DNA from 3 places in the Agrobacterium sp. GW821-FHT02D03 genome. Region 2 is predicted to be linked to each of the others. Evidence: riboswitches for the same ligand, from Rfam matches in the RefSeq annotation. Region 2 holds a riboswitch; each other region holds the start of a gene.
What was found. Region 2 has a riboswitch for thiamine pyrophosphate ahead of AC07U5_RS17955 (hydroxyethylthiazole kinase). Riboswitches for the same ligand answer to the same signal wherever they lie in the genome.
Positions count from the first base shown of each region.

Region 1 (3,272 bases), on a different contig from region 2:
CCAATCTGGAAATCGCGACACTCGATCAGAAGCGCGAGGACCTCAATCCTAACGATACGCTGGCGCATTACCTGACCGATGGCCGGGGCGAGAGCCTGCTGGTCAATGGCGAGCAGAAGCATGTGACCGGCTATATGAAGGACTTTCTGTTCCAGCCGGAACAGGCCCGCACGCCGATCCGCAATCTGTCTGGTGGTGAGCGCGCGCGTCTCATTCTGGCGCGAATCCTGGCAAGACCGACCAACCTTCTCATCCTTGATGAGCCGACGAACGATCTCGATATCGAGACCCTGGATCTGCTTCAGGAAATCGTCGCTGGCTTTTCCGGCACCGTCATTCTCGTCAGCCATGACCGTGACTTCCTCGATCGCACGGTCACGTCGACCATCGCGCCCGCCAACCCGGATGCGCCGGATGGCCGCTGGATCGAATATGCTGGCGGCTATTCCGACATGATGGCGCAGCGCAAGGGCGCGGCCGAAGACAAGAAGCGTTCCGAAAAGCAGGAAAAGGCGAAGGCCTCTGCAAGCGCAGCGACCAGTGCCGAGCCTTCCAAGGCCAAGGGCAAACTCTCCTTCAAGCAGAAGTTTGCGCTGGAAAACCTGCCGAAAGAAATGGAAAAGCTGCAGGACGAGATCGCCAAGCGCGAAGAGCGCATGGCCGATCCGCAGCTCTTCGCCAAGGACCCGGCTGCTTTCAACAAGCTGGCAGACGAAATGGCGAAGCTTCGCGAGAAGCTGGAGGCCATGGAGGAAGAATGGCTTGAGCTTGAGATGCTGCGCGAAGAGATGGAAGGCTAGTCCAAACCATCTTTGACAGGTCGTGAAATATGCGGTTCTCTATCCAAAACGGAGGAGCCCCACCATGCGCATGATCTTCGTCAATCTGCCGGTGAAGAATATCGAGACATCGAAAGCCTTCTTCACCGCGCTCGGCTTCAGCTTCAATCCGGAATATTCCGATGAGCGAACGCTGTGCATGATCGTCGAAAAGAACATCTTCGTCATGCTGCTTCAGGAAGAACGCTTCCGCGATTTCATCAATGGCGAGATCGCCGATGCCAATCGCGGCACGGAGGTGCTGACCTGCCTTTCGGCGTCCAGCCGCGAGGAGATCGACAGCATGCTGAAGACAGCGCTGTCTTGCGGTGGGCGAGAGTGGAAGCCGGTGCAGGATCACGGCTTCATGTATGCCGCAAGCTTTCAGGACCCCGATGGCCATGTCTGGGAACTGGTTTACATGACGGAGCAGGCATAGGCGCGCGGCGTCACGTCTTGCCAATAACCGATTGTGTCATTACATCTTTTCTCGCTCTAACGGGGTGCTTTGTCGAAAAGACAAGGCTGAGAGGCTTTGGCCAACCCGAAGAACCTGATCCGGTTAACACCGGCGGAGGGATTAGACGGCTTCCATCCAGACGCCTATTCCCGTAACCCATTCGAGAAGGTGTCTGATGTATCGTCGTTTTCTGCTGTCCGGCCTCGTCGCCGCATCCTTCCTCCTGCCGAGCCTTGGTGCTGCGCAAGATAAAAAGGTTCTCACCGTCTACACCTATGAAAGCTTCGTTTCCGAATGGGGTCCCGGTCCCAAGGTGAAGGCGGCGTTCGAGAAGACCTGTGATTGCACCGTCAATTTCGTCGGCGTTGCCGATGGTGTGGCGCTGCTCAATCGCCTGAAGCTGGAAGGTGCCAGCTCCAAGGCGGATGTCGTGGTCGGCCTCGATACCAACCTCATTGCCGAAGCCAAGGAAACCGGGCTCTTCGAAGCATCGGGCATCGACGCCTCCGCGGCAAAGGTGCCGGGCGGCTTCAAGGACGATGTCTTCGTTCCCTATGATTACGGCCACTTTGCCGTCGTCTATGACACCCAGACGCTGAAGAACCCGCCAAAAAGCCTGAAGGAACTGGTCGAGGGCGACCCGTCGCAGAAGATCGCCATTCAGGATCCGCGGACGTCGACGCCGGGTCTTGGCCTGCTGCTCTGGGTCAAGTCGGTCTATGGCGACAAGGCGCCGGAAGCCTGGGCAAAGCTCAAGGATCGCGTGCTGACGGTTACGCCGGGCTGGTCGGAGTCCTACGGCCTCTTCACCAAGGGCGAAGTGCCGATGGTGCTTTCGTATACCACGTCGCCCGCCTATCACATGGTGGCCGAACACAGCGAGCGCTATCAGGCCGCAAGCTTCGAGGAAGGCCATTACATTCAGATCGAAGTCGCCGGTCTGTTGAAGAACGCACCGGAGAAGGAGCTTGGCAAGACGTTCCTTTCCTTCATCCTGACGCCTGGCTTCCAGGATGCCATTCCGGAAAACAACTGGATGATGCCGGTCACCACCACGTCGCAGCCGCTGCCGGATGCCTTCAACAAGCTGGTCCAGCCGACAAAGACGTTCCTGATGTCGCCGGAAGAGGTGGCGAAGAACCGCAAGGCCTGGATTGATGAGTGGCTGACCGCGATGAGCGTGAAGTAATCTCACGCGGACCCCGCCCGTGATTGCGCGCAGCGACAGAAGACGGTTCCTGATCAGTGGCATGGCGGCCTTCACCGCCGTGTTGCTCTTCATCGGGCTTGCGGTCGCAGCGCTGCTTTCCTTCGATACACAGGCGGCGTCGAACGCCCTCTTCGATACCTACACGCTGCGCATTCTCCGCTTCACGCTCTGGCAGGCGATACTCTCCACCGTCCTTTCGGTGACGCTCGGCCTACCGGTCGCACTGGCGCTGGCACGCCAGCGGGATTTTCCTGGCCGTGTCTGGATTATCCGTTTGATGGCGGTGCCGATGGGTCTGCCGGTGATCGTCGGCGCGCTTGGGCTGATTGCCATCTGGGGCAGGCAAGGGCTGCTCAATGCAGCACTTCTCTCTGCGGGCGTGGAACAGCCTTTCAGCATCTATGGCCTATCCGGCATTCTCATTGCCCATGTCTTCTTCAACCTGCCGCTTGCCGTGCGCTTCTTCCTGGCGGGGCTGGAAAGAATGCCCGGCGAATATTGGCGCATGAGTGCCGTGCTCGGTATGAATTCCCTCTCCACGTTCCTCTTCATCGAATGGCCGGTGGTACGGAGGCTCGTGCCGGGTGTGGCGGGCCTGATCTTCATGCTCTGCGCCACGAGCTTCACGCTTGTCCTGCTGCTGGGCGGCGGTCCGGCTGCGACGACCATCGAGGTCGCGATCTATCAGGCGCTCCGCTTCGATTTCGATCCGCCACGTGCCATTGCCCTGTCGCTGATGCAGATTGTGATGACCGGCCTGCTTCTGGTGCTGCTCTCGTTTCTG
Region 1 covers NZ_JBWKVN010000001.1:395,677-398,948, forward strand. The annotation lists gene AC07U5_RS01805 (ABC-F family ATP-binding cassette domain-containing protein) at 1-800, shown strand, start outside; gene AC07U5_RS01810 (VOC family protein) at 865-1,257, shown strand; TPP riboswitch at 1,308-1,415, shown strand; gene thiB (thiamine ABC transporter substrate binding subunit) at 1,454-2,467, shown strand; gene thiP (thiamine/thiamine pyrophosphate ABC transporter permease ThiP) at 2,487-3,272, shown strand, end outside.
Region 1: it holds a riboswitch for thiamine pyrophosphate, as region 2 does, so the genes downstream of both, thiB (thiamine ABC transporter substrate binding subunit) here and AC07U5_RS17955 (hydroxyethylthiazole kinase) in region 2, are expected to answer to the same signal.

Region 2 (3,272 bases):
CGAAGCGTTTCGATTGCTTCCTCCTGAAGCAGCCTGTCACCGGAGGTCGCTACCATCACCGGATCAAGGATGACCGGTTGGGGCTGGCTGCGCAGTCTCTCGGCGATCGTTCGTATCGTGTCGATACGCGAGACCATGCCGATCTTGATCGCCTTGATATCGAGGTCGGAAAACACCGCATCCATCTGCGCAGCAATGATCGTGGCGGAAATATCTTCAACCGCGGTCACGCCCTTGGTGTTCTGTGCGGTGATGGCGGTGATGACGCTCGCACCATAGACACCAAGAGCGGAGAATGTCTTGAGGTCGGCCTGGATGCCGGCACCGCCGCCACTATCGGAACCGGCGATGGTCAACGCAATGGCGGTCATGGGCGTGCTCCTATCGCGTCATCCACGGCATTGCGAAACGCCTTGGCTGTCGTTGCTATATCGTCCGTGCGGAATAGGGCGGAGATCAGCGCCACCCCATTGGCACCTGCTGCAATCACGTCAGGAACGCGCTCCAGCGTGATGCCGGCAATCGCGCCAACCGGCAGGTCAGGTCGCTCATTGCGCAGGTATGTCCTGATTTGCTTTAGCCCTGCAAGGCCCACAGGCGTATCCGGATTGACCTTGGAGGTGGTTTCGAACACCCCGCCAATGCAGGCATAATCGGCCGGCGCTTGCGCGACGTGTCGGGCATCAGCCATGGATTTGACGGTGAGCCCAATGATTGCATCTGGGCCGAGAAGCCGCCTTGCCGTGTCCCCGTCCATATCGTCCGCGCCGAGATGCACGCCATCCGCGCCGGTTGCCATCGCGACATCGACCCGGTCGTTGATCACCAGCGGCACGCCGGTGCCCTTAAGGGCTTCAACGATGGTTCTCGCCTGGTCGATCATCTGGCATGTGGAGGCCGTCTTGTCGCGATATTGGATGATCGTTGCACCGTTATGTGCTGCCAGAGCTGCAAGCTCGGCAAGCGGCGCGATATCGCTGAGAGAGGCGTCGACAATGGCATTCAGCCGGTAATCAATCTTCGTCATGTTCGATCCTCGCATGGGAGAGTATGTCTTCGCTCTTCAGGTTGAAGAGGGCGTCCAGAAAGGCGACTTCGAACGATCCTGGCCCGCTGGCATGTCTGGCCGCGATCTCTGCGGAAACGCCGGTAACAGTCAGAGCCGATGCTGCAGCCAGCATCGCATCCGGCTCGACGGCCATGAAGGCGGCAATGATACCGCCGGAAAGGCATCCGGTTCCCGTCACCTTTGCCATCAGGGCATGGCCGTTGACGATCCGGACCTTGCGGTCGACATTACTCAAGCGATCCACCGCTCCCGTCTGAATGCGCAATGCACCACCGACGTCGCCGATAACCGCCATTTCTGCCGCGTTCCCACGTGTGATCGAGGGGTGCAGCCGGCTCAATTCATGGGCGAATTCTAGCCGTGAAGGGGAGTAGTCGCAATGGACCGGATCAACGATCCAGGGTTTGCCCTGGCGATTGGCAATAGCGACGGCGATGCGGATGACCTTGCGGCGCGCTTCGTCCAGCGTCCCGAGGTTGATCGTCAGCGCATCCGTCTTCGTCACGAAGCTTTCGATTTCCTCTTCCGACGATGTCATTGAGGGAATGCCGCCGATTGCGGTGATGCCGTCAGCGGTAAACTTCTGCACCACCGTATTCATCAGGCAGTGGACACGCGGTCGTCGCTCCCGCACGAGAGCCAGAAGGTCTGCCGCTTTTTCTGCGGTGGGAAAGCTTGCCATCAGCCGTTCATCTCCAGACACGCGGTTTGCGGACCCGGATAAGCATGACGCATGGAAAAGAAAGCTGTGCCTGACGGCGACTGTTCCGTTCCTACGCCGGTATGAACCGGATCAGGTTCAAGGGTCCGGCTCACCACCATCTCAGCATCGTTCGATGCTCCCCTCGGAATGCCTGACTCTAAATGAGAAATAGAACCTCGTGTCAAGGCGTTTGACAGACCAGTTCAAGTCACATGGCTGCAATCGAATTCGGCGAACGGCTTTGAACTTCCTGATTGTTGTTGCGTTGAACTGCCTGGCACGGTGTATGCCAACCTGTTCGCGCTTTTGCCGTCGGACGGATATAACGACGTTGAACTGCGCTTGCTTGGATGATCCCGTAAATGTCTGACTGGTCTTTGACGTCGCTGCGCCACAAGTATCTGACATTCCCGACACTGCTGCGATCGATACCGGTCGGGGTCGTCCTGGCTGCCGGTATCCTTGCCACCTCATGGACGCATGACCTTTTAAGCGACCACTACGATATGGTGGTCCATACCTATGAAGCGATCGATACCACCAAGGACGTCTTGATCGCGCTTGATGATGCCGAAACGGGACAGAGGGGCTATCTCGTCAGCGGCGACAAGCGCTATCTCGCGCCGTATGAGAAGGCGATGGAGCGCCTTCACCTGCTTCAGAACGATTTGATGACCAGGATATCGGACAATTCCGGGCAGGTTGCCCGCGTCAAAGCGCTCGACGCATTGATCGAGAAGAAACTTGAAGAGCTGAAGCACTCAATATCGCTCTATGATGACGTCGGTGCCGATGCCGCCCGCACGAACGAAATTGGCTACATGGCTGTCGGAACGATGGACCGCATCCGCGATATCATCGGCGAGATCACCGTCACCGAGCATACATTGCTGGACACCCGGCACGCCGAGGTCGAGGCCGATGAATTCCGCATCAGGGTTGTGGCGATCATCGTGGGCCTGGCTTCGTTCCTCACACGTGCTGGCGTCGAGATGTACCTAGCTCGCCGGTATCGTCTGATCCGGTCATGAGCCGCCAAAGCATGGTCTAAGCAGAACTGCGCAGCGGTGTTCCGACGACGACATGCGAACAACAGGACCGTAAAGCGCAAGAGCACATCTGAAAGATCGCGAAGCGCTCCTATTCGACTTACAAAGAACGCGTCTCCCTTTTCGAACCGATGCCTCATGCTTCTTCGACGGCCGGTTCCAATTTTTCGAGCCGGTGCTGTGTAGTAGCGTCCAGCTTGCGGAAGTCCGGCAAGGCGATGGCTGCTTGCTCCAACGCGTCGATAAGTTGAAGCACGTTCGTGCGAAGCGAATGACCCGGCGCTGTGACGACCTCCCATCGGAACGGTATGTGGAAAGAAAGAGGCAGCACGGCGATGTCTTTGATGGGAAGCGCTCGGATGGACGTGGATTCCACGATCGCAATTCCCAGGCCCGCCCGTGCCATGGCGATGGACGTATGGGCGGAATTGCTGTTGAGGATGCCGCCGGT
Region 2 covers NZ_JBWKVN010000002.1:991,997-995,268, forward strand. The annotation lists gene thiD (bifunctional hydroxymethylpyrimidine kinase/phosphomethylpyrimidine kinase) at 1-371, opposite strand, end outside; gene thiE (thiamine phosphate synthase) at 368-1,027, opposite strand; gene AC07U5_RS17955 (hydroxyethylthiazole kinase) at 1,014-1,751, opposite strand; TPP riboswitch at 1,823-1,925, opposite strand; gene AC07U5_RS17960 (CHASE3 domain-containing protein) at 2,135-2,803, shown strand; gene AC07U5_RS17965 (LysR family transcriptional regulator) at 2,958-3,272, opposite strand, start outside.

Region 3 (3,272 bases), on a different contig from region 2:
CGTCAGCTCAAGAGCAGCCGTCAGACCGGCAACGCCTGCGCCTTTGATCAGGATGCGCATCTCATTCACCGGCCACGGGCTTTTCCAGCGGCATGTAGAGATCGCCACCCTGACGGAATTTTTCCGCCATCGCCTCCAGCCCCTCCTTCTGGGCTTCGGCGCGGATATCATGGGAAATGCGCATGGAGCAGAATTTCGGCCCGCACATGGAGCAGAAATGCGCGACCTTGTGCGCTTCCTTCGGCAGCGTCTCATCGTGATAGGAGCGTGCCGTTTCCGGATCGAGCGACAGGTTGAACTGGTCTTCCCAACGGAATTCGAAGCGGGCGCGAGACAACGCATCGTCCCGCAACTGCGCCGCCGGATGCCCCTTGGCGAGATCGGCGGCGTGCGCCGCGATCTTGTAGGTGATGACCCCGACCTTCACGTCGTTGCGATCGGGCAGGCCCAGATGCTCCTTCGGCGTGACATAGCAGAGCATCGCCGTGCCGAACCAGCCGATCATCGCCGCACCGATGCCCGACGTGATGTGGTCGTAACCGGGTGCGATATCGGTCGTCAGCGGTCCAAGCGTGTAGAAGGGCGCCTCGCCGCAGGTCTTCAACTGCTTGTCCATGTTTTCCTTGATCTTGTGCATCGGCACATGGCCGGGGCCTTCGATCATCACCTGGCAATCCTTGGCCCAGGCGATCTGCGTCAACTCGCCCAGCGTCTCCAGCTCGGCAAATTGCGCGGCATCGTTGGCGTCGGCAATCGAGCCCGGGCGCAGGCCATCCCCCAGTGAAAACGACACGTCGTAGGCGCGACAAATGTCGCAGATCTCGTCGAAATGCTCGTAGAGGAAGCTTTCCTTGTGGTGATGCAGACACCACTTGGCCATGATCGACCCGCCGCGCGAGACGATGCCGGTGACGCGATTGACGGTCAACGGAATGTAATGCAGGCGGACGCCGGCATGGATGGTGAAATAATCCACGCCCTGCTCGGCCTGCTCGATCAGCGTATCGCGAAACACCTCCCAGGTCAGATCCTCGGCAATGCCGTTGACCTTCTCCAGCGCCTGGTAAAGCGGCACCGTGCCGATCGGCACCGGCGAATTGCGGATGATCCATTCGCGGATATTGTGAATGTTGCGCCCGGTGGAGAGATCCATCACCGTATCGGCACCCCAGCGCGTGGCCCAGACCATCTTCTCCACCTCTTCCGCCATGGAGGAGGTGACGGCGGAATTGCCGATATTGGCGTTGATCTTCACCAGAAAATTCCGCCCGATGATCATCGGCTCGGCTTCCGGATGGTTGATGTTGGAGGGGATGATGGCGCGACCAGAAGCCACTTCCTGGCGGACGAATTCCGGCGTCACATGATCTGGAATATGCGCGCCGAAGCTTTCGCCATCGCGCACAAGCTTCTCCTGCGCCGCCTCGCGTCCGAGGTTTTCGCGGATGGCGATATACTCCATCTCCGGCGTGATGATGCCCGCCCGCGCATAGGCCAGCTGGGTGACGGCTTTGCCCGCCTTGGCGCGCAGCGGCTGGTTGCGCACGGGAAATTCCGGCGTCAGTCGCTCGCCGGTGGCAAAGCCATTGTCTTCCGGCTTCACATGCCGGCCCTCATAGGCTTCGACATCGCCACGCGCCAGAACCCATTCCTGGCGATGACGCGGCAGACCGGCATCGATGTTCACAAGATGTGTCGGATCGGTATAGGGACCGGAGGCATCATAGACGGTCACCGGCGGCTCGCCGGCGGTGGGATGGACCGCAATTTCGCGCATCGGCACGCGGATATGCGGGTGAAGAACGCCCGGCTTGTGCACCTTGGTGGAGGCGGGCAACGGACCGGTGGTAACGGTTGGGGTAAGATTTTTAGCGGCAATGTTCATCGTGAGGCTCCAAAGCAAAACAGTGGAGACCCAGTTCGAGCATGAAGACGAAAAGCGCGGGATAGGAAAGATGACGGTTCCCCGGCGTTAAGCCGGTTCTGCCAGAATGCCCGCGTTTGCACCGTCCCTACGCCAGTATGAACTGGATCAGGTTCAACGGGTCACTGCGCGCTCTAGCAGTATCTCAGCCCCTTGCCGGGACCCCCCTGGTGAATGCCGCAATCAAAAACCTCATGGCGCCGATTGTCAAGCTGGCAGCTGGTTGCGCCAAAAGAGGGCGGTGGTGAAACCACAATTGCGTTGGGCGCCAAGCAATGTCACCGGAAATTAACCGCACCACTTATGACAATGTTATGTTTTTAAATGTAACTCAGAAGTTACGCGATAATGCCTCCAGTTAAAGGGAGATACTTGGGATGAATTCTACTATCCGTGACGTGCTGGCAAAATTCGGTCAGCTTCCCGTTTCCGTCGACACGCTTGCCGACGATGCCGATCTTTATGCCGCGGGCCTGTCCTCCTTCGCCTCCGTGCAGCTGATGCTGGGCCTGGAAGAGGCCTTCGACATCGAGTTTCCCGACAGCATGCTGAACCGCAAATCCTTTGCCAGCATCGCCGCCATCGAAACCACGGTCAAAGCCATTCTCGACGGGAAAGAGGCTGCCTGATGAACCTCGCCGTCGCGCCTCACCGTGAAGCACTGAGCGCCCGGGCGGCGCGGGTGGCGGCAATTGCCGCAAAACATGCCGATGCGGTGGATACCGAAGGCCGCTTCCCGAAAGAGGCCGTCGACGCGCTTCGCGAGGAAAAGCTGCTCGGCATCCAGGTTCCGGTTCACATGGGCGGCGAAGGCGCCACCATGCTGGAGCTTGCCGATATCTGCTCCATTCTCGGCCAGGCCTGTTCGGCCACCGCAATGATCTACGCCATGCACCACATCAAGGCCTCGAGCCTGGTGGAGCACGGCGAAGAAAGCCAATGGCACAGCGCCTTCATGCGCCGCCTGGCAAACGAACAATTGCTGCTGGCCTCCGCCACCACCGAAGGCGGCATTGGCGGCAATCTTCGCAATTCCATCTGCGCCATCGAAGTGGATGGTGACATCTGCCGCCTGGAAAAGGACGCGACCGTCATTTCCTATGGCAGCGAAGCCGATGCCATTCTCATCACCTCGCGCAGCAACAAGGATGCCGCTCCCTCCGATCAGGTGATGACGGTGTTTTTGAAGGACCAGTATAGCCTGGAGCGCACCCATGTCTGGGATACGCTTGGCATGCGCGGCACCTGCTCCGACGGTTTCCTGTTCAAGGGCGAGGCGCCGGCCGAACAGATTTTCCCCAAGCCTTTTGCCGAAATTGCAGCGCAATCCATGCTCGCCACCTCGCAT
Region 3 covers NZ_JBWKVN010000001.1:536,076-539,347, reverse strand. The annotation lists gene thiO (glycine oxidase ThiO) at 1-60, opposite strand, end outside; gene thiC (phosphomethylpyrimidine synthase ThiC) at 62-1,885, opposite strand; TPP riboswitch at 1,992-2,103, opposite strand; gene AC07U5_RS02425 (acyl carrier protein) at 2,302-2,553, shown strand; gene AC07U5_RS02420 (acyl-CoA dehydrogenase family protein) at 2,553-3,272, shown strand, end outside.
Region 3: it holds a riboswitch for thiamine pyrophosphate, as region 2 does, so the genes downstream of both, thiC (phosphomethylpyrimidine synthase ThiC) here and AC07U5_RS17955 (hydroxyethylthiazole kinase) in region 2, are expected to answer to the same signal.